Regions from separate parts of the Arthrobacter sp. NPDC058130 genome, predicted to be linked through region 2. Evidence: riboswitches for the same ligand, from Rfam matches in the RefSeq annotation. Region 2 holds a riboswitch; each other region holds the start of a gene.
The links. A riboswitch is a leader RNA that binds a small molecule or an ion and turns the genes downstream of it on or off. The one in region 2 is predicted to bind cyclic di-AMP.

Region 1 (9,929 bases), on a different contig from region 2:
CTGCCTCCTTGCCGCCCCCGAAGGCCTGGCCAAGCTGGAGGAAGAGCTGTCCGACGCCAACGTGACGATCGTCCTGGCCTCCATTGACGAGAAGCTCAACGCGAAGTCCTACATCGTGCCCGGCCTGGGCGACGCCGGAGACCGCCTGTACGGCATCGCCGGCTAGGGGCAGTTCCGCTCCGGTCCGCCCTTTCTGCGAGGCGCGGCGATCCCTTCCGCATCGCCGCGGTCCGCGCTAGCCTGAGCGCCATGGATTGGAAACTTGAACTGGTGTTTGTCCCGGTGTCCGATGTGGACCGGGCCAAGGATTTCTATGTCAACAAGGTGGGCTTCAACGCCGACTACGACGAGCGGCCCATGGAGGGGCTCAGGTTCGTGCAGCTGACACCGCCGGGCTCCGGGTGCTCGATTGCCATCGGCGAGGGCCTCAACGACGCCCCGCCCGGCACGGCGCCTAGCCTGCAGCTCGTGGTCAGCGACATCCAGGCCGCGCACAAGCAGCTCAAGGACAACGGAGTGGACGTCAGCGACGTCCACGTCGAGGACTGGGGACACTTCGTCCACTTCGCCGACCCCGACGGCAACAAATGGGCGGTGCAGTACATCCCCAGCCGGCCGAACGGCTGATTCCGCCCGGCTGCATGACGGATTCACTGCGCCTGTGACGCCGGCCCAGAGGGCAGGCGGGGCAATAAGGCAGGATGGAAGAATGAGCTTTCCCTCCCATGCCAGCACCACGACCCTGACCGCCCGTGCCGTCCTGTTCGACATGGACGGCACGCTGGTGGATTCCACCAGCATCGTGGAGCAGGTCTGGACCACTTTTGCCGGACGCTACGGCCTGGATATCGGCGAGATTCTGCGCACTTCCCATGGCGTCCAGGCCATGGACACGGTCCGCAGGTTCGCCCCGGCCGGGGCCGACATCCAGGCCCTCGCTGCCGAACTCGGCCGGATGGAACTCGCCGAGACCCGCGGCATTGTTTCGGTACCGGGCGCGCTGGAGCTGCTGGCCAGCCTCCCGCCGGATGCCGTGGCCCTGGTGACGTCCGCTTCCCGGGATCTGGCCGAGGTCCGGATGGCAGCCGCGGGGATCGGGATCCCCGCGGCCTCGGTCACCTCCGAGGACGTCTCGCAGGGCAAGCCCCACCCTGAGGGATACCTCCGGGCGGCCGCCCTGCTGGGTGTGGCCCCGGCCGACGCGGTGGTGTTCGAGGACGCCCCGGCCGGGATCGCCGCGGGAATCGCAGCCGGCATCCGGACCGTGGCTGTGGGGCCCAACGCCGGCGAACTGCCCGACGGTGTGCTCCACATTCCCGACTACTCCGAGGTCTCCGTGACCACCCACATCACGCCCGACGGCCTGCGCACCCTGTCCTTCACGTTCTAGGCCGCCCGCCTAGCCTGCCAGCAGGTACACGGTGGTCCCGCCCACGGTCTGGGCGGTGAAATTGGCCTGCACCCAGGCGGCAATCTGTGCAGCATCATCGGAACCGCTTTCGCCCTGCATCATGCGCCCGGCGATGAAGAAATGGATCTTCCCGTCGGCCACGTACTGCTGGAACTGTGCCAGCGTCGGCGCCGGGTCCGTGCCGTTGAATCCGCCCACAGCCATCACCGCGAGCTGGGTGGCCAGCTGGTAGCCGGCGGCGTTGTTGGACCCGACGACGGCGGCCGCCCAGGTGTAGGCGCCGGCATCTGTCTGCAGCGCGGTCACCAGGGCCGCCGACGGCGTGCTGGCCCCGAGCAGGCCGCCCATCCCGCCCATTCCGCCAGCCCCGCCCGCACCTTGGCCGCGGCTAACACCGACCGTGCCGTTCGCTCCCGCCGCACCGCCGAAGGCCGGCGGCATCCCGGCCCCGCCCCGGCCGGACACTGCCGGTCCGGCGCTGACGATCGACCCGCTGTGGGCGGTAGCCGCCGTGGACAGCGCGTACGCCAACGGTCCGGCGAGGGCGGCGACGACGGCGAGCCCCGCCGTCGTCCGCGCCATAACCAGGGCAGCCTTCGTTCCCGATCTTCTGGCCGGCCCGCCGGCTCCCGTGAGCCCCGGGGCCGCGGCGGCCAGCACCAGACCGGCGGCGGCGAGGGAGCCCAGGAGCACCAGCCAGCGCAGCCACGGAACGAACGTTGCCGTGCGGCCGAGGAGTTCGGAGGCCATGGCCCCCGCCGCCACGATCGCCACGGCGAGGACGGCGGCCGCCACGGGCTGGTCCCACCGCTGCCAGAGCAGGACGCCGCCGAGTCCGGCGAGGCCGGCGATCCCGGGGGCCAGCGCCACCATGTAGTACGGGTGGATGATCCCGGCCATGAAGCTGAACGTCAGGCCCGTGACGGCAACCCACGAGCCCCAGATGATCACGGAGGCCCGCACCGCGTCGGTGCGCGGCGCGCGGCGGCCCAACCAGAGCAACCCCGCTCCGAGCAGCAGCACCGAGGGCAGCAGCCAGGCGACCTGGCCGCCGAACTCGCTGTTGAAAAGCCGGAACAGCCCGGGCATGCCCCAGCCGTTGCCGCCGCCCACACTGCCGGTTTCATCGCCGTTCAGCCGGCCCAGGCCGTTGTAGCCGAGAGTCAGCTCCAGGATGGAGTTGTTCTGCGAGCCGCCGATATACGGCCGGTTCGCCGCGGGAATGAGTTCGACGGCGGCCAGCCACCACCCGGCCGCGACGGCCATCGCCGCGCCCGCGGCGAGCAGGTGAAGGACCCGTTTGCCGGCCGCCGCCGGCGCCCCGAGCAGGTAGGCGAGGGCAAAGCCGGGGACAACCAGCAGGACCTGCAGTTGCTTGGTGAGGAAACCGAAGCCCAGGAGCGCCCCGGCGAACAGGAGCCAGCGCAGCCGCGCATCCTGGATGGAGCGCAGCACCGCATAAGCGGCCGCGGTCATCAGCAGCACCAGCAGGGCATCGGGGTTGTTGAACCGGAAGATCAGCACGGCCACCGGTGTCAGCGCCATGACCGCACCGGTGAGGAGCCCTGCACGGTGCGCCAGCCGCGCGTCGGCCGTGGCGGGAGCCGCGGCCCGGCGCACGGCCAGATAGGCGAGCCAGACCGTGCCCACTCCCATGAGCGCCTGCGGCACGAGGACGCTCCAGGAGCTCAGCCCGAAGATCCGCACCGACAACCCCATCACCCACAGCGAGGCCGGCGGTTTGTCCACGGTGATGGCGTTGGCGGCGTCGGAGGAGCCGAAAAACCAGGCCGTCCAATCCTGGGACCCGGCCTGGGCCGCCGCGGAGTAGAACGCGTTCGCCCAGCCGGAGGCGCCGAGGTTCCACACGTACAGCACGGCCGTGGCCAGGAGGAGGGCGGCGAGTTCCAGCCGCTGCTGCAGCTGCCGGGCGCCGCGGACGGTCAGTGCGGCGCGGAGGGTCCGTGCGCCGCCGGCGGCACGCCCGCCGCCGGCGGCCGGGGGCCCAAAGCGCCGGGGATGTTCCGGTGACCGCGGCTGCGGCGGGTCCGGCGTGCGGGCCGGCGCCGGGCCGGGGCGGGGGCTCAGGGTGTCAGTCATGGCGGCCTAGGCTCCCAGCTTGTAGACGGTGGTGTTGCCCACGGTCTGGGCCTGGTAGTTGGCCGCGACCCAAGTGGCGACCTCGGAGTTTCCCCCGCGGCCTCCGCCCATGCCGCCCATGCCGCCGGAGATGAAGTAGCCGATCTCGCCGCGGTCCACCATCGCCTGGAACTGTGCGAGCGTGGGGTAGGGGTCGCCGCCGTTCCAGCCGCCGAGTGCGATCACGCTGGTGCCGGTGGCGAGTTCCAGGCTGGCGGCCTGGGTGGCGCCGGAGACAATCGCGGACCACTTGGCGTCGGAGGACTTCAGCAGCGCTGTCAGCTCCGCCGATGCCGTTTCTCCGCCGGGGCCGCCGGCCGCCGCTCCGCCGGCGGTGCTGCCGGTGCTGCTGGCGATGCCGTCACGGCCGGTCCTGCCTGCCGCCCCGAAGCCGCCGCCCATCGCGGATGCGGTGGGACCGGACGTGGGGATCGAACCGGAATGCGGCTGGGCCACAGTCGCCAGCGTCCACGCGGTGCTCCCGAGCCCGCCGGCCAGCAATGCAAGGATCACGACGCCGGCCGTGGCGGCCTTGCGGAACCGTGCCGGAAGCGCGGCCAGGCTGTCCACCCGCACGAGCAGCGCCGCGGCGGCGAGCACGCCCAGGACCACGACGATCACCCGGAGACCAGGTAGCCAGGCCGGGTCGCGGCCCAAGAGCACGGCGGACCAGACCGAGGTGGCCAGTACTGCCACGGCCAGGACAATCCGCGCGGGCCAGTAGGCCCGGCCCCGCCACAGTTCGAGGGAGCCGATGCCGGCCAGGGCCGCAATCGCGGGGGCCAGGGCCACGGCGTAGTACGGATGGACGGTGCCGCTCATGAAGCTGAAGATTCCGGCGGTGACGATCAGCCAGCAGCCCCACAGCAGGAGCGCCGCACGGGACTTTGAGGTCCGGGCCTCGCGCCGGGTGAACCAGAGCCCGGCGGCTAGCAGGATCAGGGCGGCCGGCAGCAGCCAGGACACCTCACCGCCGAAACTGGTCCCGAACATGCGGGTGATCCCGGCCGTGCCGCCGAAGCCCACGTTCCCGTTGCCGCCCGGGCCGCCGGCATTGCCGCCGAAGCCGCCTCCGGGCATGCCCCCGCCGGACCCGGTGATCCGCCCCAGGCCGTTGTAGCCGAACGTGAGTTCCAGGAAGCTGTTGGTCTCCGAGCCTGCCATGTACGGGCGGACCGAGGTGGGGGTCAATTGGAACAGCCCAATGTAGCTTCCGGCCACCACCACAATGCCCGCGGCGGCGGCCAACAGGTGCAGGAGCCGGCGGCCGAGTGTGGTGGGTGCCGCCCACAGGTAGGCCAGTGCCAGTCCGGGAACGATCAGGAAGCCTTGCAGCATCTTGGACAGGAAGGCCAGGCCGATCACCGCGCCGGCCGCGGCGAGCCACTTCCAGCCGGCCTTCTCGATGGCGCGCGTGGTGAGGTAGGCGGCCAGCACCAGGCACACGGTCAGCATGGCGTCCGGGTTGTTGAACCGGAACATCAGGGCAGCCACCGGGGTCAGCGCCAGGGCGCCGCCGGCGAGCAGGCCAGCGGCCGGTCCGGACACCCGCTTGACGGTCAGGTACAGAAGCCCGACGGCGGCCACTCCCATGAGTGCCTGGGGAATGAGCATGCTCAACGCCGAGAAACCGAAGATCCGACCCAAGAGGGCGGGGATCCAGAGGGCGGCCGGCGGTTTGTCTACCGTGATGGCGTTGCCGGGGTCGAGGGAGCCGAAGAGCAGCGCGGTCCAGTCCTTGGTCCCGGCCTGAATCGCCGCGGCGTAGAAGGAGTTGGCGTAGCCGGTGGCTTCCAGGTTCCACAGGTACAACGCGGCGGTGACCACCAGCAGCAGCGCTGCGGAGGGCCGGACCCAGCGGGGCTGCCGTCCGAACAGCAGGCGGTCCCGGCGGCTCAGGGGTGCGGGCGGGTTGGGTGAGGGCACGTTGGGTGAGATCAGGGCCGTGCCGGTGTCCTCGGATGCCGGGACAGTCGTTTCCTGGTCCAGGGGCGGGCTGCCGGCCGTTGATCCGGCCTGGGCTCCGGCGGTGGGGCTGACGGTTGCCGTCATTTACTTGGCCTTTTCTGTGCGGGGGAGGGAAGCCTCAGCGGCGGCGGACGCCGCGACGGTGATGGCGGCGGCGGGCGTCGGAACGGTGCTTGCGTCGGGCGTCGGAACGGTGCTTGCGTCGGGCGCCGGAACGGTGTCGGTGCGCCGGGGGCGGAAGACCACGAGCCGGAAGAGCAGGAACTTCACCGCGGTGGCGGCCAGATTGGCGGCCGTGACCGTCAGCAGTTCGAGCCAGCGGTCCGGTGAGGCTCCCGACGTGGCGTGAACCAGGGCGAGTGCGCCCGAGGTCAGGGCCAGCCCGATCCCGAAAACCAGCAGCCCCTCGAAGTGGTGGCGTGCCGCCTGGCTGCTGCCCTGGATGCCGAACGTGAAGCGCCGGTTGGCCGCGGTGTTGACCACGGCGGTGGTGAGCAACGCGAAGAAGTTTGCCAGCTGCGGGTCCATGATCCCGCGGCAGAGCAGGAATATCGCCAGGTACGCCACGGTGGAGGCCACGCCGATGCTGCCGAAGCGGACCAGCTGCCCGAAGAGGCTTCCGCCGGGGCTTTGTTCCTGGGACCGCGAGGAGGCCGGCAGCGGTCCGCGGGCCAGGGCGGCGCGCAGTTCGGGGACAGGGATCCGGCCAGAAACCAGGTCCCGGCTCAACCGTGCCATGCCGCGCAGGTCCGCGAGGGCAGTCTGGACGATGTCCACGCTGGAATCGGGGTCGTCTGTCCAGTCCACCGGCACTTCGTGGACGCGCAGGCCGCACTTTTCCGCCAGCACGAGCAGTTCGGTGTCGAAGAACCAGGCGTTGTCCAGGGTGTGGGGGAGCAGTTGCCGGGCCACGTCCGCCCGGATCGCCTTGAACCCGCACTGGGCATCACTGAAATGGGCGCCCATGAGGGACTGCAGCAGGAAGTTGTAGCTGCGCGAGATGAACTCCCGCTTGGGTCCGCGGACCACGCGCGAGTTGCGGGTCAGCCGGGTGCCGATTGCCAGGTCGGAGTGCCCCGAAATGAGCGGGGCAAGCAGGGGGCCGAGGGCCGCCAGATCTGTGGAAAGGTCCACGTCCATGTACGCCAGGACCGGCGACGGCGAGGAGAGCCACACCTTGCGAAGCGCATTTCCGCGGCCCTTTTCGGCCATATGGACCACCGTCACTTCCCGCAACTCCCGGGCCACGCGCTCCGCCGTCTTGAGCGTTCCGTCGGTGCTGGCGTTGTCCGCCACCGTGATGCGGAAAGAGTGCGGGAAGGCGCCGAGAAGGTACGCGTGGAGCCGGCGCAGGCACGCTTCAAGGTCCCGTTCCTCGTTGAAGACCGGGATCGTGACGTCCAGCAAGGGTGTGCTTGCGCGCGTGTCAATGGGTGCGCGCCGGCCGCCGGGACTGGCAAGCGCTCCGGCGAACGGGCCCGGGGCGGGCGCGTCGGCCAAAGCAAGCCCTGACGGTGCAGGTCCGGACGGGGAGGGCGGTGCCGCCGGACCGGCCGGCGTCGCCGTGGAACGGGACAGGGTTCCTGTGGCCTGGTCTGTGAATGTCATGGCTCAACATTCCCGCCGGCCCATATGAGGGCTTTAGGGCCAAGCTGTGCGGGGGCTGTGGAAGTCCGGCGAGCCAGACCGGCCAGTCAAAACCAGTCCGGCCGCGGACGCACGGGAGGCCCCGGATCCACATGGATCCGGGGCCTCAACCACCCTGCCTGGGCAGTACGGCTAGTGCCGGTTTAGTACCAGTTGTGTGCGTAGTGGAAGTTCAGCGCGCCGCAGGGGGAGCCGTAGCGTTCCTTGACGTAGTTCAGGCCCCAGTTGATCTGGGTCCGGTAGTTGGTCATGTAGTCGGCACCGGCGCTCGCCATCTTCGAGGCGGGCAGGGACTGGACCACGCCGTAGGCGCCGCTGCTGGCGTTCGTGGCGGTGGTCTTCCAGTCCGATTCCTTGGTCCAGAGCTTCTGCAGGCACTGCATCTGGCCCGCAGCCCAGCCGTAGTTGCCCAGCTGGGACGCGGCGTAGGCCTGTGCTCCGGCAGGGTCGTCGACAGCCACCGGTGCGGGGGCGGGTACAGCTGCCGGTGCCGGCGCGGGGGCCGGAGCGGCTGCGGGAGCCGGCGCCGGGGCCGCTGCGGGGGCCGGGGCGGCTGCCGGGGCCGGCGCGGGAGCAGCAGGCGCCGGGGCGGCCGGGGCGGCAGCGGGCGCTTCGGCGGGCTTCGCCTCTGCGGCCTGGGCTGCCCCGCTGCTCTCCGCGGGGGCAGAGGGAGCAACCACCTGGACTCGTTCGAAGTTCAGCTTGGCCAGCGGGTCCGCGCTCATGGGCGTCTGGCTCGCAACGTTGGCGCGGGCGCCGGGCTCTGCCGCCTGGCTAGCGGCGGCGCCTCCCACCAGCAGCGCGCAGGCGGCGGTGACGACGGCGGCGCGGCGGGCAGTGATGCCGAGACCGCCCGCCAGCCTGGACAGGGCGGATGCCTGCTTGGCTGGTTCGGCGCGGTGGCGCGACTTGGGGGAGCGGGCATGGGAACCGCCGTCAGGGCGCGTTTGTACCTGGAATTCAGTCATGATGGGCCTCTCAACGCCGACGGAGTTAGCTGTCGGGTTCGGATGAGGTCATCCGGCCGCACGGAGAATCACGTGTCGGCTTCACCCCGAGGGCGCATGAATGCAGAATGCCCGGGAACTCTGGGTCCCCCGCCTCTGCCTGGTCCAGCGGAATCCGGGAAGCGGCAGAGTTTGGCGTCCATCCGGATATACGGCACAAATGGCGGCCGCACCCCAACGACGCTACAGGACCTCGGCGCTTAAGTCACATTTTGGTAACAGGAGTCACAGCGGCGGGGTGTCGGCTTGCGCGGGACTGACGGTGGAGGCGAGGCAGGATTTCCTGCGGGGACTACGCCGACGGCGGCGCCGCGGGCAGCCGCACCGCAAACTCCGTGCGTCCAGGCCGGGAGGTGACTTCAACGGTGCCCCCGTGGGCCTCCACGATCGACTGGACTATGGACAAGCCCAAACCGCTCGTGCCTTCCGACGTCGGGGTGGCAGCAGCCGCGCCGGCACCGCCAGGGCTGCCGGAAGAAACGCCGGGTGCACCGGAAGCGGCACCGGAAGCTGAGCTGGGGCCGGCCCCGGACCGGGCCCCCGCCGTCGCGACAACCGGCGCATTTGCCGGGGTGGCGGCGGGATTGGTGCGCGCGGCGTCGGCCCGGGCAAAGCGGGCGAAGACCCGGCCGATGAATTCCGGGGCGATGCCGCTGCCGTTGTCCGTCACGGTGACCACGGCGCTTCCGTCGGCCGAACGCATGACGCCCGTGACCACCTTGGTCCCTGGGTCCGTGTGCTTGCGCGCATTCGACAGGAGGTTGGCGAGGACCTGGTGAAGCTGGCTCGCATCGCCGCGGACCACCACGGGCTCCTCCGGAAGTTCCAGCTGCCAGACGCGGTCCGGAGCCATGACTTTCTCATCGCTCACCGTCTCGATGGCCAGCTGGGTGAGGTCGACGTCGCTGATCTTCAACGGCTGCCCCTCGTCCAGGCGCGCCAGCAGCAGCAGGTCCTCCACGAGGGTGGTCATCCGTTCGGACTGGCTTTGCACGCGGGCGAGGGATCTCTGGCCGTCGGGGGTGAAGTGCTCGGTCATCCGCATCAGCTCCGTGTAGCCGCGGATGGCCGTAAGCGGCGTGCGGAGTTCGTGCGAGGCGTCGGCGACGAACTGCCGCACCTTCATTTCACTATCCTGCCGCGCCTCGAGGGCGTTGGAGACGTTGTCCAGCATCTGGTTCAGCGCGTAACCTACGCTGCCCACCTCTGTTCCTTGGTGGGCGGCCGACGCCGGGACGCGCACCCCGAGGGCCACCTCGCCGGCGTCCAGCGGGAGGCGGGAGACCTTGGTGGCCACCTCGGACAGTTGTTCCAGCGGCTTCATGGTCCGCCGGATCAGGGCCGTGCCGGCAAGGCCGATCAGCACGAGTCCGCCAGCGGACACCACCACCATGGTCCAGACCAGCGAAGTCAGGGTATTTTCCTTTTCTGCCAACGGAAGACCGGTGACAATCACGTCGCCATAGGGTGTGCGGACGGCGGTGAGCCGGTAGGCGCCGGCCGAGAGGGTCCGGTCCACGGGCACACCGTTTGGGGTGAGCGCTAGGAGGACCGCGTTGTCGTCGGGGGAGAGGCTCTTGCGGGTGGCGTCCCCGGCCAGGAATCCGGGGTTGCTGACCTCGCCGTCCTGTATGCGGGCATTGAGCGTCCCGATGCCCTGGCCCCGGGCTTCGAGGGGGTCGGGGCGGCCGCCGCCGGTGCCGGGCAAGGGCCGGACGAACTCGCTGGACCGGTGCGAAGCGTTGCTGAGCTGGTCA
Region 2 (9,929 bases):
CGTTGCGGTCGAAAGGCATTGGTACGCCCATCCTGATCCTGACCGCTCTGGGCGATGCCGACCAGAAGGTCCGGGGCCTGGATGCGGGGGCCAACGACTACGTGACCAAACCGTTCGACGCCGGAGAGCTGGCGGCCCGCCTGCGCGCACTGACGCGCACCTTCACCTCTCCGGCCCCGGCTCAGGTGACGATCGGGGACTGGGAACTGGACCCGACGCAGCGCTCCGTCCGGTCCGTCTATGGGCACACGGTGCCGCTGACCGCGAAAGAATGCCAGCTGCTGGCAGCCCTGGCCGCGGAACCCGACCGGGTGTTCACCCGGGACGAGCTCCTCGCGGCGTACTTCCACGCCTCGGACCAGCCCGGCGTGATCGATACCTATGTCCATCACCTGCGCCGGAAGATTTCCAAGGCCGTCATCCGTACAGTTCACGGCGTGGGTTACCAGATTGGCGACGCTCATGAATAGCGGCGGGGTCCCCGGCGGAAATCCGGACCACACGATACTGCGCAAGGCCTCGCTCAAGGTCGCGCTGCGGATCAGCGCCGCGTGCGCGGTCATGGTCCTCGGGCTCCTCTCCGCCACGGCGCTGTACCTGATGAACCAGTTGGCCCATCCTGAAGTTCCGGGCTCGGCAGCGGCCGGGACGGCCTACGCCTACCTGGATTCCAAGGATGTCCTCGAAGCCATGCTCATCGCCGGCGTGGCGGGAATCCTGCTGGCCGGCATTGTCGGGTGGCTCAGCGCGCGCAGCGCCATCCGCCCCCTCGGTGATGCCCTGGCCAGGCAACGGCGCTTCGTCCAGGACGCGAGCCACGAACTGCGAACGCCGCTGACCATCCTGGACACCAGGATCCAGCTCGCCCAGCGCACCACGGTGCCCGGCTCCCGGCAAAGCCAGGACCTGGCCCGGATCCGGGAGGACGCTGCGACGCTGACCGGGATTGTCAACGAACTGCTACTGGCGGCGACGGCCGACGTCCCGGACCGCTCCGCACCCCCTGCCGATCTGGCCGACGCCGCCGCAGGCGTCGCCGGGAGCCTCCAATTGGTGGCCGACCAGCGCGAGGTGAGCATGGATTTCTCCGCCGACGCCCGGCCATTGGCCCGGATCGAGAAAAATGCGCTGCGCCGCGCCGTGCTGGCCCTGGCGGACAACGCCCTCGCCCACACTCCTCCGGGCGGCCGTGTGACCATCAGGACTTCGATCGAGCACAACAGCGCGGTGATCACCGTCGCGGACACAGGAACCGGAATCACCGGCGTGGACCAGGCCCGGATCTTTGACCGCTTCGTGCGGACCCCCAGCACCGGCGGCACACACGGACAGCGGAGCTTTGGCATCGGCCTGGCTTTGGTCCGGGAGATCGCCGTTGCTGCGGGTGGCGCCGTCGAAGTGGCCGCGACGGGTGCCGAGGGAACGGTCATGAAATTGACGCTTCCGCTGGCCGGAAGCGGGAATCCCTAGCGTGCGGACCGCGGGCCGGTCACCGGAGTCCCGGGCATAGACTTCGGGCACGGAAAAGACCGGCGATCGTTGCCCCCAAGGAAAACGATCGCCGGTCTTTCCGGACTGTCTAGCCCCGTGGGCCGTACGGCCTAGGCGCGGACGAAGGTCACGCCACCGGTCGCCGTGAGCCAGGACAGCGGGTGGACCATCGTCTGGTTCTTGCCGTTCATGCCGCCACTGACCACCTGGCCGTTGCCGGCGTAGATGCCCACGTGGCCGGACTGGACCACCATGTCGCCAGGCTGCGGGGTGCCCACAACGGTTCCGAGGCCAAGGAATGCCCGGGGACCGATGTCGCCAACGGGCTTGCCTGCCGCGCCAAGGGCCTTTTCCACCATGGCGGTGCAGTCCTGGGTGATGCCCACCTGGCTGTAGGCGGCAGCGAGCATGATGGCGTTGCGTCCGCCGGCAGGCGCCGCAGCCGGCGCGGCAACGGGAGCGGCCTGCACCTGCACGGTTGCCTTGGGTGCTGCTGCAGGCGCTGCAACCGGGGCAGCTGCGGGAGCCGGTGCCGCGGCAACGGGCTGTTCGATGACCGGTGCGGCGACGGAGGCCACCGCGGGGCGGTCGAAGCTGATCTTGACGCTGGAATCGGCGCTGACGGGAGCGCTGACCTGTCCCGCGACGTTCACGTTCGACGCCGGAGCGGAGTCCCGCTGCACGGGTGCCGGGGCGGCGTTGGCGGCCATCGAGCCCGTGAGCACCAGCCCGGAGGCGGCGGCGAGAACGGCTGTATGGCGCGCAAAAGTACTGATTGAAGACATGGATGTAGCCTCTCCCAATGCCTGCGAGGTGAGCTGTCGGATTCGGATGGGAGTCACCCGGCCGCACTCCCGGGCCCGTCATGGCGGGCGCTGTGCGGCTTCACCCCAAGACCTGCGTGGCAGCAGGCCAAAAGTGGTTTCCCCGTCTCTGCCGGCGTCGATGCGAGTTACCCCCGGGCCGCGGCAGAGTTAGGCAATCGGCTGGGGAGCGCCCGTATTGGAAACAACAGGCACTTAACCACCGTAACGCGAACCGCACGCCAATGTCACATTCAGGTAACGGAGGCCACAGTGCTGCCCACCAACTGCCCATGGGGCGGCGCAGCATCCGAACGTAGGATGATGCCATCAGCACCACCTCGAAGCGGAGGCCCAAAATGAACCGCCTGTGTGTCGCCATCTGCCAGTTGAGCAATCAGCCCAAGGAGGATTTCGACGTCAATACCGAGCTGCTGGTCCTGGACGGCCGGGACGTCCACGTGGCCACCTGGGATGCGGAACCGCGCGACAGGGGCTTCGACGAACACGTCCTCAATGACCGGGTGGACTCGCTCGGATACATGGTTGTCAATGACTGGGCCTTCCTGGACGGAAAGGCGTACGCGGTGGTGGAGCGGCGGTCAGCAAACTGATTGGGAACCCCGGCCCGCTGCACGGTCAACGGGACTAATCTCATTCCATGACGAAGGACCCGACGGCCACGGACGCCGTCACCCGGGTCGGGCCTGCCGCCCCGAGTGGCCCCGGGCAGGGCCGCAGGGGCGAGCCGTGACGTTCCTTGCCCTGGCGCTGATCGCCGTCGTCGCACTGGCCGGCCCCCTCCTGGCGCTGCCGGTGCGCTGGCGCTTGCCGGTGGTACTGGGCGAACTGCTGGCGGGCATCGCGATCGGGCGCTCGGGCCTGGCCCTGGTTGATCCGGCGGACCCGACGTTCAGCCTGCTGGCCAATATCGGGTTTGCTCTGATGATGTTTGTGGCCGGAACCCATGTTCCCGTGCGGGATCCGCAGATCCGCTCCGCCCTCGGCAGTGGTTCCCGCCGCGCCGCTGCGTGCGCTGCGGCAGCGGTGGCGGTCGGCATCGGCATCGGCCTGCTCTTCGGGACTGGACATGCTCCCCTCTACGCGGTGCTGCTGGCCTCTTCCTCAGCGGCGCTGGTCCTCCCGATCTTCGATTCCCTGCGGCTCGGCGGACCCCATGTCATCGCCATGACCGCGCAGGTGGCCGTCGCGGACATAGCCTGCATAGTGGCGCTGCCGCTCGTGGTGGACCCGCCGCACGCTCTCCGGGCGGCGCTGGGCGTGCTCACGGTGACCGGCTGCGCGGTGGTTATCTTTGTCGTACTGCGCTGGCTTGATCGCAGGGGAATCAACGGGCGCCTGCACCGACTTTCGGAAAGCCGCAAGTTTGCCCTCGAGCTGCGGATCCAACTGGTGGTCCTCTTCGCCCTGGCAGCGGTCGCGACGTGGAGCAACGTGTCCGTGATGTTGGCGGGCTTTTCCCTCGGCCTGGCGGTGGCCGCCGTCGGCGAACCGAGGCGCCTGGCCCGGCAACTGTTCGCCCTCAGCGACGGCTTCCTGGGTCCGGTGTTCTTCGTCTGGCTGGGCGCATCACTGACCCTCAAGGACCTGGCCGGACATCCGGACATGATCGCCCTCGGTGTGGCGCTGGGCGTCGGCGCCCTGTTGACGCACACCACCCTGGTGGTACTGGGGCTCCCGCTGTCCCTCGGAGTGCTGTCGGCAGCCCAACTCGGCATACCTGCCGCGGCGGCGAGCATCGGGACGCAGCTCCAGGTCCTACTCCCCGGCGAGGCCGCGGCCCTGCTGGTGGGCGCGCTGGTCACCATAGCCGCGAGCGCCGTCGCCGGGTCACGGGCCGCCAGGGGTTTCTCGCTGCCCGCAAATGCCGCCGGCAGGTCCGGCGATACCGGCAGCAGCGCGGTCGGGCCAGGCGGGCCAGGTGGGAGCGGAGGGCCGGGCGGGCCCAAGGATTGAACGGGGCGAGGGCCTGAAGGACCCGAAAGGACGCACCCGGGCCGGCTGTTTTAGATCGTCACCCTACGGGCGTGAATGGCAGCTCGGGTCGCCTCGTGGCCATCTCAGTCCGGACGCGGGACACCGCTTCCCGGACCGCACCGACGTCGGCGGTCAACTCCCCGGAGGGCCCGCCGAGCACCGCGGCAGCGTGACGGATGAACCGGTCCCAGTCCCCCGCGCCGGCGCGCAGCGCCAGCAGCGGCGAGAGCAGCGCTGCCCGGCGCAACCAGGCATCGGGCTCGCGCACCCACCGGTCCAGCACGCTGTCGGCCCGCACCCTGGCCAGGACGTCGAGTCCGTCCACCAGGGGACCGACGACGTCGATGGCGAGCGGATCCACAAGGTCCCGCAGCCGCGCCTCCCGAATGAAACCCTCCAGCCGGGTGAGGTCGGAATTGGTCAGCAGCTTCACATTGGTCTGCAGCAGGACCACGGCCGCGAGGCGGCGTTCAAAAACCGGTGCTGCCGACAACTGCGAGCCCCACAGTTCGGAGCTCAACGCAGTGATTTCATCGCGGGACAGACCGGGATAGCGGCGACCGGCATCCCTGACGGTTCCGCGCACGGCACCCACGGAGGCACCGTAGAACCGGAGTCCGCGGCCTCCCGGCTCCTGTTCCAGCCGTGACGCCAGCTCGTCGGCGCGGTGCCAGGAGCCTTCCCGCTGCAGCGAGAGGTCGATGAATTCGCCAGCCTCACTCACCCGTCCATTCTTTCCCGGAAAGTGCGCCGGCTGTGGGGCGGCAGACCCGCCTAAGCCCGACATATGCACAATTGTGCAGCCGCGCGGTCCATCTAGGCAGACAGATCGCACCTCCAGCCCAAAGGCCCGCACAAACGTGCAACGTGACAGCGTCCGTGGAGGGCCATTCTTAACATGAAGCGATGGAAGTGAGACGGATCACCGCCGGGGCGGATCCTCCACCTCACTGCCAATCAGACAGACCGTCACAGCTGACGCGTCCAGTTGAAGAGGTATTCCGTGTCCCACCGCAGAACGCCCGCGGCACTCGCAACCCTGGCACTCCTTTGCGCATCCATGACGGGCATGCCGGCAGCCCTGGCCCAAACCGCCGACGTTTCGCCGCCCGGTGCGAATGACTGGTCTTGCAAGCCGTCGACAGCCCACCCCTACCCGGTGATCCTGGTGCCGGGAACATTTGCGAACATGGCGACGAGATGGGCGACGCTTTCGCCAGCGCTAAAAAGCCAAGGCTACTGTGTTTTCGCGCTGAATTATGGTGCGACCAACGGCGTCTACGCCACGGGTCCTGTGGCAGACTCGGCCCGGCAACTCGCCTCGTTTGTCGATACAGTGCTGGCCTCGACGGGCGCCAGGAAGGTTGATCTCGTCGGACACAGCCAGGGCGGCATGATGCCCCGCTACTACCTCGGATTCCTCGGCGGCGCGAACAAGGTGAACCACCTCGTGGGCATTGCGCCGTCCAACCACGGCACCCGCGGTCTGATCACGCCGTCGCTGGACAGCATTCAGCGGGCGACCTCCGTGGGAGGCTCCATTTGCCAAGCCTGCGTCGACCAGCAAGCAGGTTCACCATTCCTCACCGAACTCAACTCCATTGGCGACACAGTTCCCGGCCCCGCGTACACCGTGATTTCGACGACGCACGACGCGGTGGTGACGCCCTACCCCAGTCAGTTCCTTGCCGGCCCTCGCCGGCAGGTCACCAACATCACCATCCAGGACAAGTGCCCAACCGACGTGAGTGACCATGGCCAGGCTCCGAACGACCCCGTCACCCAACGCCTCGTCTCGGACGCGCTTGGCCAGCCGGCGGGCAGGCCGGGCAACCCGAAATATCAGCCCAGCTGTGCGTAGCGGAGGGACCTTGGGGGCGAAGGTGCCATGCACCATCCAGCCCGTCGCGCACCGCTGGGAGGCTTGCGGACCAAGGTAACGTTCCGGTAACGTAAACGACTGGCCGTGAAGGCCTGGCCCGAATGCAGGGCCCCGGAGCGCCCGTATGCCGGCCCCGGTTGCGCCGTTCGGCGTCTGCTCGCCCATGCCCTTGAGGCAGGGGCCGGATGAAGCTTCCCGCACTCGCCGACGCCCTGGCCGCGACGGTTGTGTGTGCCAGTCACAAAGCCCGGAGGGGTCCGTTGTTTAAGCAAACACCGTTCAAAAAAGCACAGCCCAAGAACCAGCAGCTCAACAAGGTCGCCATCGCGCTGACCCTGGGTGCGTTGTCCCTGACCGGGTGCGGCGCCGCGTCCACGACCGGAGCCGCAGCCTCTTCGACGGCTACCCAGGCCTCGGGCGCCGCCGCGGCCTCCACATCGTCGGCGGCCACCAGCCCCAAGGCGGCGGCGACCGGGGCTGCCGCCAAACCCGCCGGCAGTGCCCCAGCTGCCCCGACGGAACCCGGAGTTGAGGCGGCACCAGCCGCCGCCGTCGCGCCCCCGGCACCCGCCGCCACTGTTGGCGCTCAAACCGCAGCCGCTACGGGGTCGACGTCGACCTCGAAGGTCGTCCCCGCCGCGAAGCCGGCTGCCGCGCCGGTTTCTTCCCAAGCCGCTGCGCCCGTTGCCGCCCAAGCCGCCGTCGCCGCGACGGGCGATGGCTCGCAGGCCGCCACTGCCCGCGGCTGGGGTGCGGTTGTTGCGGGCGACGAGTTCACCAAGGCCGGCGCCCCCGATTCCACGAAGTGGAGCGTCTTCAAGGGGTCCGGACATGCCGGCAAGGGCGTACGGAGCCCGCAGGCGTGGTCGGTTGCCAATGGCGTGGCCACGGTCAGCGGCAACTCGGCCGGCACCACCGGCGGCATGTCGGCCAAGTTTGCGCAACAGAAGTACGGCAAGTGGGAGACGCGCATGCGGACCAGCGCCCGGGACCCGAAGTACCACCCGGTGCTGATCCTGTGGCCTAACAACAACACCTCCCCCAACTGCGCCGAGATCGACTACGCCGAGGGCAGCACCAACACCGCCCAGATCAAGTTCTTCCTGCACTACGCCTGCGGTGGTTCGAACTTCCAGACCACATCGGCGAAGACGATCGACACCACGCAGTGGCACAACTACGCGGTGGAGTGGACCCCGTCCGGCATCACCGGCTACATCGACGGCGTGAAGACCTTCTCCGACACGAACACCGCGCACCTGCCCTCCGTGGGCATGCACCAGACGCTGCAGCTGGACTGGTTCCCTGACGGATCGGCCACCAAGCCTTCACAGATGCAGGTGGACTGGGTCCGCGTCTACAAGTAGACCGGCTCAGGCAACCCGTCAGCCCCGCACCCCAGAAGGGGCGCGGGGCTGACTTGTCGTTGGCCGAGGCACGCCGCCGGCAACCGACCTCAAACCGCCTGAAGCTCCCGGGGAACCACCGCTGCGACCAGCATGGACCCGGCTGCCGTCACGGCGTCGATGACCGGAACTCCGAGCTGGCGGCGGAGCACGCCCGCCATGCCGATGCTGCTCAGGCCAGTGCTGGCCTGGACAATGACGTCGGCGCCGGCATCAACCAGCATGTGGGCTGCGGCGAGGGCGTCGAAAATCCCGGCAGGCATCAGGAACTCGTCAGGCGTTTCAACGCGCCCGGCCCCGTCGATGAGCAGCATGCGTTCGCCCAGTGCTTCCGCGATCGGGCCCGGCACATGGGCGCCGAGTCCCAGGACGCCGATCCGTCCGCCAAAGGTCAGTGCTGCGGCCGCGGCCGCGGAGCCCGCCCCGATGACCGGGATATCCACGGCCGCCCGGGTGGCGGCCAGCCCAGGATCGGATGCGCAGCTGACAATCAGGGCGTCGGCGTCCCCGGCCATTTCCCGCGCCAACTGGACTACTTTCGGTGCCGCAGACTCCAGCGACGCCTGGTCGTAAACGCCGGACGGCTGGTCCGGAATGCAGCGGGAGGTGACGGTAAATCCGAATGCCTCCTGCAGGAGTTTCCCGTGGGCGTGGAGCAGGCGTCGGTCCGACGTCGTCATCACCCGGATCAGTCCAACACGCATGATGCACTACCTTTCGAACGGATTCCTTGCTGCGAGGCTACTCGGCGAGTATTTCCGGGTCTTTTCGGGGAGATGACCAATCCAGGTGCAGCCCGGCGGTCCGCATCGCAACTTGTGCATCATCTTGGCGAAAACTTCGCTCAAGTTAAGGTTGCCCGCCCTGCGTCGTTGTATCGTTTGTCTCGGTGGTCCGTCTTCGGATCCGGGTCCCCGACCCGGGGTGGGGGGAAGGCGGCAGACCGGTTCCGGGCTCAGCCGGAACGTTGATCAAAGGAATAGCCATGTCGGTGGAGCCCTCGTCCACTCCAGGACGCCCCGAAGAACAGGATCTCGATGGACTGAGATCCGGTGCGGAGCATGCCGCTTCTGCTGCCGGAATCAGACATCAGTCCGCCAGGATCATTGAAGCCGTCCTCGCCGACACCGCCCCGGAACACGACCGGGCCCGCGAGTTGCTTCGCCAGCATATTGCTGCGCATCCCGGACACCCGGAACTCGCCCTGATGGAACACCTCACGGCGCTGAAAGCCCTGGGCGGGCCGTTTGAGGGGATGTCGGAGGCTGCCGAACCGGCCCAACCAATCCAGCGTGACATTGCCTCGGGTGAGTAAGCGCAACGCTCACTTGTAGACGCGGATCCAGTCGACCTGCATCTGGCTGGGTTTGGTGGGGGTCCCGTTGGGGAACCAGTCAAGCTGCACCGTTTGGTGCATCCCGACCGTAGGCTGATGCGCCGGGTTCAGGTCCGCAAACCACAGTGACCCGTCGAGGTATCCGGTGATCCCGGCGGGGGTCCACTCCACGGCATAGTTGTGCCACTGGGTCGTGTCGATAGCCCGCGCGTCCCGGCTCTGGAAGTCTGGGCCGCTACAGGCGTGATGCAGGTTGAACCCAATCATGGTGGTATCCCAGGTGCCTTCCGCATAGTCAATCTCGGCACAGGTGGGCGATTTGTTTTGGTTCGGCCACAAGAGTATGACCGGATGATATTGCATGTCCCGCGCACTCGTTCTCATCCGGGTTTCCCAGCGGCCGTATTGTTGATGGGCAAACCTGGCCGACATGCCGCCCGTGGTGCCTGCCGCGTCGCCGCTGACGGTCACGACGCCGCCGCCTACCGCAAACGCGTTCGGACTTCGGATCCCCTTGCCCGCGTGCCCCGGGCCCGTGTAGACCTTCCATTTCGCGCGGTCAGGCGGCCCGGCGTAACTGAACTCGTCCCCTGCCACCACAGGCCCCCAGCCGCGGACGACGGCGGCTTGGGTCCCGTCGGACACGGCGGCTTGGGTGCCCCCGGACAGGGTTCGGGTCACGCCGGACAGGGCCTGAGTCACGCCGGACAGGGCGGCTGCCCGGCCCATGGGGCCCGCCCGGCCCAGGTCGGGCGCGGCGCCACACCCGGCGAGGGCCAAGGCGCCTGCCGCGGTCAGCGCCGCAGCCCTGCGCTTTGCGAACATCGTGCCTCCATCCGGTCGGGACATGTCCCGGCCATGCCCTTACACATACTTGCCCTCACACATACCTGCTGAACCAGGCGAGCGTGTCGTTCCACGCCGCCGTCGCCTGCTCCTGGTTGTAGCGTGGTCCGGTGTCATTGTGGAAGGCGTGGTCCACGCCGGGATAGACCTTGAGCTCGTTCCTGACA
Region 3 (9,929 bases), on a different contig from region 2:
TCATGACATGCCTGGGCGCCCTCGCCACGGCCCTGAGCTTCCCCGCCTCCTTCGCCCCGGAGGACTGGACCCTCGCGCAGCAAACGATCAACTATTCGGCCGTCCTGGGCTATGTGCTGGGCCTGGGATTGTTCTGGGCTTCCGGGCTCGCCGCCAAGAAAACTGGTAGCGCTCGCGCAACATTACGCAAGAACAAAGGGTAGGGCATTCACAAAATCATTAGACCGTGAAAGAATCATGAATGTGTGAAAGCGGCAATCGCTTCGTGTACGGAAGTCAGCCGTGCGAAGCAGAGGCAGTCGTCCAAGCGCCATTGGGGGGATGAGTGGTAGCGGTCCGCAAGGACCGCTCCCACTCAGCCTGTTTAACGGCGCTTTTCCCCGTTTCCCGGTCGCGGCCAGGGGCTGCCCCGGAGGAATGGCCCTAACGCACAAACTTCAGCGCTTAAACCTCAGCGTGACCAGCTGGAACGGCCGCAGCGTGAGTTCGGCGGAGTCCGGGCCCGCCGTCACTCCCGGCGCATCCACGGGGCGTTCCAGCAGATCCACGGCGCGTATCCCGCGGACCGGGAAGTTGGCCTTCAGGACGCCGGTGGAGCGTTCCCCCAGCGATTCGTACAGCCGGACAATCACGTCGCCGGAGCCGTCTTCGGCGAGCTTGACCGATTCAATGACCATGGCCTGGTTGAACACGGTGACCAGCGGTTCCACCCCGTGGGCACCTTGCACAACCCGCGGCGCCAGGTTAGTGCGGTAGCCCTCTTCGACGGCGTCCGCGATCGTGGCACCCGGCCGGATCGTGACGTGCAGCTCGTGCCTGCCCTGGTCCGCGCCCGGATCCGGAAACTTCGGTGCCCGCAGGAGCGAGACCCGCACCGTGGTGGTGGTGCCGCCGTCGTCCTCCCGGACATTGCGGGTCACGTCATGGCCGTAGCTGGAAGCGTTGGAGACCGCCACCCCGTAGCCCGGCTCGGCGACGTGGATCCAGCGGTGGGCGCAGATCTCGAATTTCGCGGCCTCCCAGGACGTGTTGACGTGGGTGGGGCGGAACACGTGGCCGAACTGCGTCTCCGCCGCCGAACGGTCCGCCCGGATGTCCAGGGCGAAACCGAGCTTGAGCAGTTTTTCCCTCTCCTGCCAGTCAACCAGGGTTGTGATCGCGAGTGAGTCCGCGCCCGCCGCGAGGGTTATCCGCTGGGTCACGGCCGAGGACCCGGCCATCCGCTCCACCACCACGACGGCGTCCGGGCCTTCGCCCCGGGGGCGCTCGAGCGTGACCGACCGCGCCTCAACCAGTCGGACGACGTTCCTGCGGTAAAAGGCGTCGATGTCCCACGCGTCCCATTCATTCGGCGTGTCCCGGTGCATCTCCAGGAGGTTGCCGGACTCCCCGGGAGCGATCGCCTCACGTCCGGTGGCGTGATCGACCAGCGAGGCCAGCAGTCCGTTGGCATCCACCACGGCCCGGATGATGCCGTTGTCCAGGATGTAGCCGCCGTCCGACCCGGTGGCCGCTACCGGCTGCCCGGGCCGGACCGGCTCGGCAGCGCCCAGCGCAGGCACGCCCTGGCGCTCCTGCGGGGCGGCGTTGAGGAGGAATTCCCGGGTGCCGGGACCGAGGGCCGCGGCCGCGGCGGTCGCAATGATCGCCTCCAGCCCCCGTTCGACGGCGGCGTAGTTCCGTTCGGCGTCCTGGTGGACCCAGGCGATGGAACTGCCCGGCAGGATGTCATGGAACTGCTGGAGAAGGACCAGCCGCCAGAGGCGCTTGAGTTCCGCGGCAGGGTAGCTGTGCCCGGCCCGCACTGCCGCCGTGGCGCTCCAGAGTTCGGCTTCCCGGAGCAGGTGCTCGCTGCGCCTGTTCCCCAGTTTGGTCTTGGCCTGGCTGGTGTAGGTGCCCCGGTGCAGTTCCAGGTACATCTCCCCCACCCAGACCGGCAGGGGCTGGTATTCGGCCTGGGCCTGCTGGAAGAAGCTGGCGGCCGAGCCGATCCGCACCTTCGGAGAGCCTTCCAGGTCCGCCGTGCGCCGGGCCGCGGCCAGCATCTCGCGGGTTGGGCCGCCGCCGCCGTCGCCGTACCCGAAGGGCACCAGCGAAGTGGCTCCGCGGCCGTGGTCCCGGTAGTTCCGTTCGGCGTGCGACAGGTCCCGGGCACTGAGGTCGGAGTTGTAGCTGTCCACCGGCGGGAAATGGGTGAATACCCGGGTGCCGTCGATTCCCTCCCAGTTGAAGGTGTGGTGCGGCATCCTGTTGACCTGGTTCCAGGAGATCTTCTGGGTCAGGAACCAGCGGCTGCCCGCGGCCTTGATGATCTGCGGGAGCGCCGCGGAATACCCGAACGTGTCCGGGAGCCATGCTTCCTGGCATTCGACGCCGAATTCGTCCAGGAAGAAGCTTTTGCCCTCGAGGAACTGCCTTGCCATGGCCTCGCCGCCGGGCATGTTGGAGTCCGATTCGACCCACATCCCGCCAACGGGAACGAACTGGCCCGCGCGGACTTTGTCCCGGATGCGTCCGAACAGCTCCGGGTAGTACTCCTTCATCCAGGCGAGCTGCTGGGCCGAGGAACACGAAAAGATGAATTCGGGATACTCGTCCATCAACGCCACGACGTTGGAGAACGTCCGGGCGCACTTGCGGATGGTTTCCCGGACGGGCCAAAGCCAGGCCGAATCGATGTGGGCGTGACCCGTGGCCACGAGCCGGTGGGCCGAGGAGTAGGCCGGCCGGGACAGGACATCGGCCAGCGCGGCCCGTCCGGCGTCTGCGGTGCCGGCGACGTCGTCGGGGTCCATGATGTCCAGCATGCGTTCGAGCGCCCGCAGGATTTCGTGGCGGCGGGGCAGGTCCATGGGCAGTTCATGCATGAGCCCGCTGAGCGTGAAGATGTCCTGCTGCAGTTCCCAGGCCGCCTGGTTGCGTTCGGCGATGGCGATCCTGCCCAGACGGTATTTGGGTTCGCTGCCTGAGGTGGCCTTGTCGCCGTAAGGCGTGGCGGCGAAGGTCCAGTTCTGGGACAAGTCGGGGTTGGCCGCGGCTTCGACATAGAAGTCGACGGCCATGCCGCTGCCCAGAAGCTTGAGCGGAATGTACTGGTTCCGCGGTGAAATCGCCTTGATGATGGTCCCGTCGGGCCGCCAGGCGATGCCTTCGCACTGGAAGCCCGGGGCGTCGCCGCTGAAACCCAGGTCCACGAGGACTTCCACCGAGGTGCCGGCCGCGGTTCCCCAGCCGTCCGGCACTTCTCCCCGCAGCCGGAGCCACTTGGTGCTCCATGGCCGGCCCCAGGCCGTCCCGTGTTCCTGGGGCGCGAACTCGTGCCGCAGGGCCTCGAGCACGGGCACGGGCTCGTCCGGCGCGTCCCAGCTGCTCAGGGTCAGCGGGACGCTGCGCGGGTAGACGGCGGGGGCAATGCGGTCACGCAGAAAGCGGTCCAGCCGGACTTCCGTAAGACGGCGGTCGTCGTGCAATGTGTTCCTCTTCAGCGCTGGGGGTCCGATTGGCTCCAATCGATGGATAAAACTTACGTCGTGGGGAACCCGTTGGCCAAGTGTTGCTATTAGCCGGCCGCGGGGGCCGGGACTGCGACGCGCTGCTGGCCTGCATAGACGTTCAGGCTGGTCCGGCGGCTGAACCCTGCCAGGGTCATCCCGCTGGCCTCGGCCAGTTCGACAGCCAGGCTGGAGGGTGCACTGACGGCGGCGAGCACCGGGATGCCGGCGAGGGCTGCCTTTTGGACGAGCTCGAACGATGCCCGGCCGGAGACCTGCAGCACCGTGCCCCGGAGCGGCAGCAGGCCTTCGCGGAGCGCCCAGCCCACCACCTTGTCCACGGCGTTGTGCCGTCCGACGTCTTCCCGGAGGCACAGCAACTCCGCCGAGCCGTCGTCGGCGATTCTGAAGAGTCCGGCGGCGTGCACGCCGCCGGTGAGGTCGAAGACCTCCTGGGCGGACCGGAGGGCGTCCGGGAGGGCCGCGAGCGTTTCGACGGGAACGGTCAACGGATCCTGTGCCGGGCTGTAGTGGGAGGACTTGCGGACGGCATCGATGGAGTCCGTCCCGCAAATGCCGCACGAACTGGACGTGAAGACGTTTCGGCCGGTCTCCGGCAGGACGACGTCGGGCCGCAGTTGGGCCTCCACCACGTTGAACGTCTGGATCCCGTCGGCGTCTTCGCCGGCGCAGAACCTGAGCGAGACCAGCTGCTCGGGAGTCCAGATGATCCCCTCGGAGACCAGGAACCCCGCGACGAGGTCAAAGTCGCTGCCGGGCGTTCGCATGGTGACGGAGAAGGACATGTTTCCGAGCCGGATTTCCAGCGGTTCCTCGACGGCGAGGACGTCCTCCCGGTGCCGGACCGGGAATTCGAGGGCGTGCGCGGACCCGTCCAGGACAATTTTGTGCACTTTGCGGCGCTGCGTCACGCGGCCCATCCGGTACTCCTAAGCAATAGGGTTTTCGCTGATTCCATCATTGCAAGTGCCTGATCCTGAAACCAGCACTGCCGGCGCTCCGGCCCGGTTCGGCGGGCGCTCAGCCCAGGAGGGCGCTCCAGTCCACCGGCCCGTCGCTGGCACCGGTCTTCCTGGCGGTCCGCTTCGCCGCAGGCTTCGCCACGGGAGCTGCCGAAGCGTCGGGGACCGGCGCGCCCCACGGGAGCGCGAAGGCGGGGACCAGCTCCCCCAACTGCACGCCATGGGGCGGGACCACCAGGACGCCGTCGGCGGCGGCCAGGCCCCGCATCATTCCCGGGCCGGTGTGCTGCGCCGGGGATGCCATGCCGTAGAGCAGCCGGAAGGGCATGAGCCGGGTCCGGCCGGGATCGGCGTCAATCGTCGAGCCGCAGGGCACCTCGCTGAGCGGCGGGATGGAACCGCGCCCCAGGGCCGCCAGGAGCGGGGCTCCGATGGTGGACAGCGCCATCATGGCCGCGAGCGGATTTCCCGGCAGGCCGAGGACATACCGGCCGTCCGGCAGTTCGGCCAGCACGGCCGGGTGGCCCGGCCGCATGGCGATCCCGTCGATCAGCAGTCGTCCGCCCAGCTCGGCGACGGAACGCCGGAGGTGGTCGGTTCCGGAGCGTCCCGTGCCGCCGGTGGTGATGACGACGTCGGCAGGCAGGCTTTCGCTGCCCGTGGCGAGGGGATCGCCGTCCTCGAGCGCGGCGAGCCATTCGGGGTAGGAATCGCCGACTTTCACTTCTTCGGTGCAGATCCCGCCGAGCATGCCCACCACGGCTGCCAGCTGGGGTCCGAAGGTGTCGCGAACCTGTCCGGGGGCCGGCGTCCCGGATGCCACCACCTCGGCGCCGGTGAACACCAGCCGCACCACGGCCTTGCCGAGCACCGGAAGGGCGTCGTGTCCGGCCAGCGCGGCGAGGGCCAGATGGGCGGGGTTCAGGACCGCGCCGCACTTGATCAGGAGATCCCCGGCAGCAGCTTCCTCTCCGGCCTTCCTGATGTGGTCGCCGTTGCGCGGGTCCCCCGGTTTCGCCGTGCCGCCCAGCTTCAGGACGGGCAGGCCGTCCTCGTCGGCGTCGATGACACCGCTTTCGCTGCGCAGCACGGCCTTGGCCCCGGCCGGGATAAGGCCGCCGGTGGCGATCGGGCTTGCCTGATGCGGTGCCAGCCGCTGGCCGGGTTCGGCCAGGATCCAGGGGCCGCTGCCGTTGACGGCCCAGCCGTCCATAGCAGAGGAGGCATAGTGGGGCATGTCCTGCAGGGCAAGCACGTCTGCTGCCAGGGTGCGGCCCAGCGCCTGCCGGAGGGGGACGGGGGCGGCCGGGATGGGTGCGGCGCAGTCAAAGGCGAGCTGCCGGGCCTCCTGCCATGTGTGGGCCAGGTGCCGGTGCGGAACGTCTGCGTCCTGGTCTGCGTCCTGGTCTGTGTCCGGGTCCGCTGCGTCCGCCTCCGGTGCGTCCGCCTTGACGGCGTCCGGGTCCGCGAGAGGTTCCGCGGGACCGCCCTCGGGGCCGTTCCCGCCATGGACGGCCGGTCCGGCGTCGTCCCCAGCCGCAGGCGTCATGCCCCGGAAGCTTCGGCGGCCGCGTAGTCCTTGGCGAGCCGGCGCGCTACGGCCATGGCGTCCTGCATGGACACGGAGTCCGTCGCCTGCCCGGAGCCGGAGGCCAGACCGGCGGCATAGCCGGCAATGAATGTGGTCAGCGGCGCCGCGGGGCGCACTACGGAGTGGGCGGCCACGCCTGCCAGGGCGAGGACCTCGTTCACGTCAATCTCAACGTCTTCCAGCTCCAAGGCCTGGAGCAGGGCACGGCACCAGTCTTCCAGCGTTTCATCCTGGCTTTTCACCGTTTGCCTCCATGGTCGAGTTCAGCTGCGGGGTTCCGGCCCGGAGCCCGGACCGAGGTGTGGAAACCTGCCGGATATCCCCAGTGCGGACGCATCATCCCAGGTATCAACGTCATCAGTGGACCCCGGGGGAACGCGAACTTCCCGTACGTCCAGACTAGCAAGAAGGGCGAAGACCGATGCGTTTTCCAGACTCCCCCGGTGCCGTGCGTCCGTAACACTTCGTTGTAGCGCAGCTGTGCCATAAAAGCCCGCGAGCGGCTGTTTCCGGCCGTCCTCGGAGACGGCCATGACCCCGTCGCCCCGGTGCTGGTCCTTCGCTGCTGCCAGGGAGACGGCCAGCGATTCGGCCAGGACCCGGACGGCGGCGGCGGACCTCGGCATGTCGCAGGCAAGCACCAGGGTAAACGGCGCCGGACCGGCGTCCCCAGGCCGGCCGGCATGGTCTGCCGCCAGCGCGTCCAGGCCTGCGGCGATAGCCGCGGCCGGCCCTGCGAAGGGCGGCTCTTCCCGCCAGGTCAGGACGCCGTCGGGAAGGTCCCCGGGGTCCGGCCCGACGACGACGGCGCGCCCCGCCGCGCCCGCGGCGCGCAGCGACCGCTCAAGGAGGGTGGCGCCGTCGTAGACCAGCCGGGATTTGGGCACGCCGCCAAGGCGGGAGGACCTTCCCCCGGCAAGAATGATGGCATCGAACTCCACCGGTTCAGCCTAGCGCGGCGCGGGCTGCCCCCGAACCAGGGCAGGCCATGCGCCGGCCAGGTCAGGCGGCTGATTCCGGCAGCAGGAACGGATCCCAGGCGGGCGTCGGCTTCTCGAGTTCCTTGATCTGCCAGATCGCGCCCTTCGGGGGGCCCGGAACAAACCCGAGCTTCCAGCCCATCTCCGCGGGCGTGTGGTCGCTCTTGGCGTTATTGCACCGCAGGCAGGCCGCCACCAGGTTCTCCCAGGAATCGGCGCCGCCCCGGGACTTGGGCTGGACGTGGTCGATCGTGTGGGCCGCTTTGCCACAGTAGGCGCAGCGGTGGGCATCGCGGCGGAGCACGCCGCGGCGGCTCACCGCTGTCATCGTGTTGTACCTCGGACGGATGTAACGGTTCAGCAGGATCACGGACGGGCGGCCCAGAATGTCCTGGGGGCCAACAACGGGGTCGTCCCCTTCCGCCACAACGCTGGCCTTTCCGGTCAGGACAAGGACGAGCGCCCGGCGGAACGTGATTACCGCCAGTGGTTCATATCCAGCATTCAGAACGAGAGTGCGCATCCGCATACCTCTTCACGGCCGCACCCGCCAGCGGCACGAGGGCCGGCTGCCCTCTGCATGGTCGGGCTATGGATCGACAACACAAGAGTAAACACTCAGGTGCCGGATCACCGAATATTTTTTCATCGGCGCGGCCCTCCGCGCGCAAAGTTCATGGCACGGCAACGCAAAAGACCCCCGCCAAAGAGCGGGGGTCTTTCGAAGTGCTGGAGCTCTGTCCCTAGCCGCCGACGCGGATGAAGACCGGGCCGGAGCCGACGTTCACGCTGTACAGCGCGGTGGTGCCACCGTTCCAGCCGCCGTGGACTGCCATGCCGTTGCCGACGTAAACCGCGATGTGGGCCATGCCCACGCCACCGTTCTGGTAGTAGGCGAGGTCGCCCGGGCGTGCCTCGGAGGCGCTCACGGTGCGGCCCAGGGACAGGTAACCTGCCGGCCAGCCGTGGTAGTGGATGCCGGCCGCGGCCAGGGCGTTGGTGGCGAGTGCGGTGCAGTCCTGCGAAACGCCGATCTGTGCGTACGCAGCAGCGGCGATGGTCGCGCCAGAGCCGCTGCCGATGCCGGCCGGAGCCTGGGCAGCGACGCCGCCGCTGACGCCAAGCTCGGTGCCGCCGGCGCGGGAGGCCGTGGAGTCCTGGACCTGCACAACGGGCTTCGGGGCCTCGACGACGGGAGCCGGCGTGGTGGTCACGGCGGGCTTCTCGTAGGAGATCGCGATGCTGGATGCGGCCGAGATGGTGGCCGGGGTGGCGGACTGGACTTCCAGAGCCGAAGCGGAGGTGGATTCGCGCTGAACGTTGGTCTCAGCAGCGTTGGCTGCGATTCCGCTGGTCAGGACCAGACCGGAGGCTGCGGCGATGACCGCGGCCTGACGGCCCATGCCGCCGGCGTTGTCGCCGACAGCCTTTGCAATAACAGCCAGCGAGTTGGTCTTGGTGACCTCGGCTCGGTGCCGTGCAACGGTTGCACGAGTAGTCATTAAGTTCTCTCTTTCGTGATCCTTGGACCGCGCGCTTTCGGGCGCGGACTGAGGACGCTCCGGCATCTTGGGGGTACGCCGGATCGCCCCGAAATTGGGTTACTTAGCGAAGGGTGTACTGCGAAGACGCGCCAAATGCGGAAACTGCATGCTGTCCGGGCTCGGTAGAGAATGAGCCTGCGGAACGTGATCCCATCCGGGCACCAGCAAGGGCGGCACGTGATGTGGATTCCGGCGAGCTCAAAAGAGCCTCACCGGTGCGCATGCGCGCAGAGTTGTGGCGTGAAGACACGAAAGTAGCCTCTCCCAATGCCTACGAGGTGAGCTGTCGGATTCGGATGGGAGTCACCCGGCCGCGCTGCTTCCTGGGAAGCTTTGCGACTTAACCCCTAGGCCTTCTTTCGAAGGCCAAAATTGGTTCCCCCGCCCCTGCCAGACGATGTAATGCGAACGGACCTTGAGCGGTGGCAGAGCTAGGCAATCCACTCAAGAGCGCCAACTTCGGAAAAGTTGGCGTGCTTCAAACCCTACAGCAGTCCGGACTCAATGTCACATTCAGATCACGGCGTGTCACAAGGATTCGAGAGCGGTCCATCACCTTTTTAGAGCCAACCGAGGGGGTCAACGACGTCGCCGTTGACCATCACTTCAAAGTGAAGGTGGCAGCCGGTGGAGGCGCCTGTAGTCCCGCTCATCGCGATGATATCGCCGCGCGATACCTTCTGGCCGACCTTGACCGAGGCCGAGGACAGGTGGTTGTAAGTGGTCTCCAGGCCGTTGCCGTGGTCGATCACGACGCGGTTTCCACCGCCGTAGGGATGCCATCCGTTGAAGGTCACGGTGCCGCTGGCGGCCGCATGGACGGCCGTGCCGCACTGGGCGGCGAAGTCCTGGCCGCGGTGGAACTCGCCCGCACCGCCGGTGATGGGGCTGACGCGGTAGCCGAACGGCGAGGCCGTGACCATCTGGTCCAGCGGCGCACCGAGGGTGCCGGCCGATGCCGCGCGGGTGATACTTCCCACAGACTGGGCGCTGAGGAGCTGCTTGAGCTTGCCGTCCGGATCACCCTTCGTGGTGACGGCCGTTCGGCTGAAATCGACCTTTGCGGCGGCGGCAGCCGTGACATCCGGCTGCACTGCAGCGGAGAGGGCGCCTGTCCCGTCAGCGTTCGAGGCCAGTACCGGGCTCGTGACGGGGACCGTCACGGTGAGGACCAGACCGGTTGCGGCCAGTGCGATGCCGGCCTTCTGCCCGACTCCGCTGGCCGAGGCGAATTCCGTTACCTGGCGGAACGGACTGCGCCGCCGGCGGCGTTCGTCGCGGTGCGCGTCGCGGGGGCGCTCGGCCATATGCGCGACGACGGGACGCGGCTCCGGAGCGGG

Region 1: it holds a riboswitch for cyclic di-AMP, as region 2 does, so the genes downstream of both, ACFVTM_RS18810 (hypothetical protein) here and ACFVTM_RS07625 (hypothetical protein) in region 2, are expected to answer to the same signal.
Region 3: it holds a riboswitch for cyclic di-AMP, as region 2 does, so the genes downstream of both, ACFVTM_RS20025 (NlpC/P60 family protein) here and ACFVTM_RS07625 (hypothetical protein) in region 2, are expected to answer to the same signal.

Annotation. Positions count from the first base shown of each region.
Region 1 covers NZ_JBHVTV010000013.1:43,496-53,424, forward strand. Annotated here, with positions in the region: gene upp (uracil phosphoribosyltransferase) at 1-166, shown strand, start outside; gene ACFVTM_RS18785 (glyoxalase superfamily protein) at 250-627, shown strand; gene ACFVTM_RS18790 (HAD-IA family hydrolase) at 710-1,390, shown strand; gene ACFVTM_RS18795 (ArnT family glycosyltransferase) at 1,400-3,511, opposite strand; gene ACFVTM_RS18800 (glycosyltransferase family 39 protein) at 3,518-5,602, opposite strand; gene ACFVTM_RS18805 (glycosyltransferase) at 5,603-7,126, opposite strand; gene ACFVTM_RS18810 (hypothetical protein) at 7,309-8,133, opposite strand; cyclic di-AMP (ydaO/yuaA leader) riboswitch at 8,136-8,293, opposite strand; gene ACFVTM_RS18815 (ATP-binding protein) at 8,465-9,929, opposite strand, start outside.
Region 2 covers NZ_JBHVTV010000002.1:754,821-764,749, forward strand. Annotated here, with positions in the region: gene ACFVTM_RS07615 (response regulator transcription factor) at 1-470, shown strand, start outside; gene ACFVTM_RS07620 (sensor histidine kinase) at 463-1,470, shown strand; gene ACFVTM_RS07625 (hypothetical protein) at 1,602-2,276, opposite strand; cyclic di-AMP (ydaO/yuaA leader) riboswitch at 2,281-2,482, opposite strand; gene ACFVTM_RS07630 (hypothetical protein) at 2,654-2,908, shown strand; gene ACFVTM_RS07635 (cation:proton antiporter) at 3,045-4,271, shown strand; gene ACFVTM_RS07640 (DNA alkylation repair protein) at 4,330-5,016, opposite strand; gene ACFVTM_RS07645 (esterase/lipase family protein) at 5,296-6,153, shown strand; gene ACFVTM_RS07650 (glycoside hydrolase family 16 protein) at 6,435-7,541, shown strand; gene ACFVTM_RS07655 (aspartate/glutamate racemase family protein) at 7,631-8,284, opposite strand; gene ACFVTM_RS07660 (hypothetical protein) at 8,566-8,895, shown strand; gene ACFVTM_RS07665 (glycoside hydrolase family 16 protein) at 8,905-9,741, opposite strand; gene ACFVTM_RS07670 (dienelactone hydrolase family protein) at 9,797-9,929, opposite strand, start outside.
Region 3 covers NZ_JBHVTV010000015.1:14,306-24,234, forward strand. Annotated here, with positions in the region: gene ACFVTM_RS19990 (hypothetical protein) at 1-203, shown strand, start outside; gene ACFVTM_RS19995 (alpha-mannosidase) at 438-3,470, opposite strand; gene fdhD (formate dehydrogenase accessory sulfurtransferase FdhD) at 3,560-4,432, opposite strand; gene ACFVTM_RS20005 (molybdopterin molybdotransferase MoeA) at 4,533-6,023, opposite strand; gene ACFVTM_RS20010 (DUF6457 domain-containing protein) at 6,020-6,307, opposite strand; gene ACFVTM_RS20015 (molybdenum cofactor guanylyltransferase) at 6,329-7,006, opposite strand; gene ACFVTM_RS20020 (HNH endonuclease) at 7,068-7,568, opposite strand; gene ACFVTM_RS20025 (NlpC/P60 family protein) at 7,789-8,547, opposite strand; cyclic di-AMP (ydaO/yuaA leader) riboswitch at 8,844-9,027, opposite strand; gene ACFVTM_RS20030 (M23 family metallopeptidase) at 9,150-9,929, opposite strand, start outside.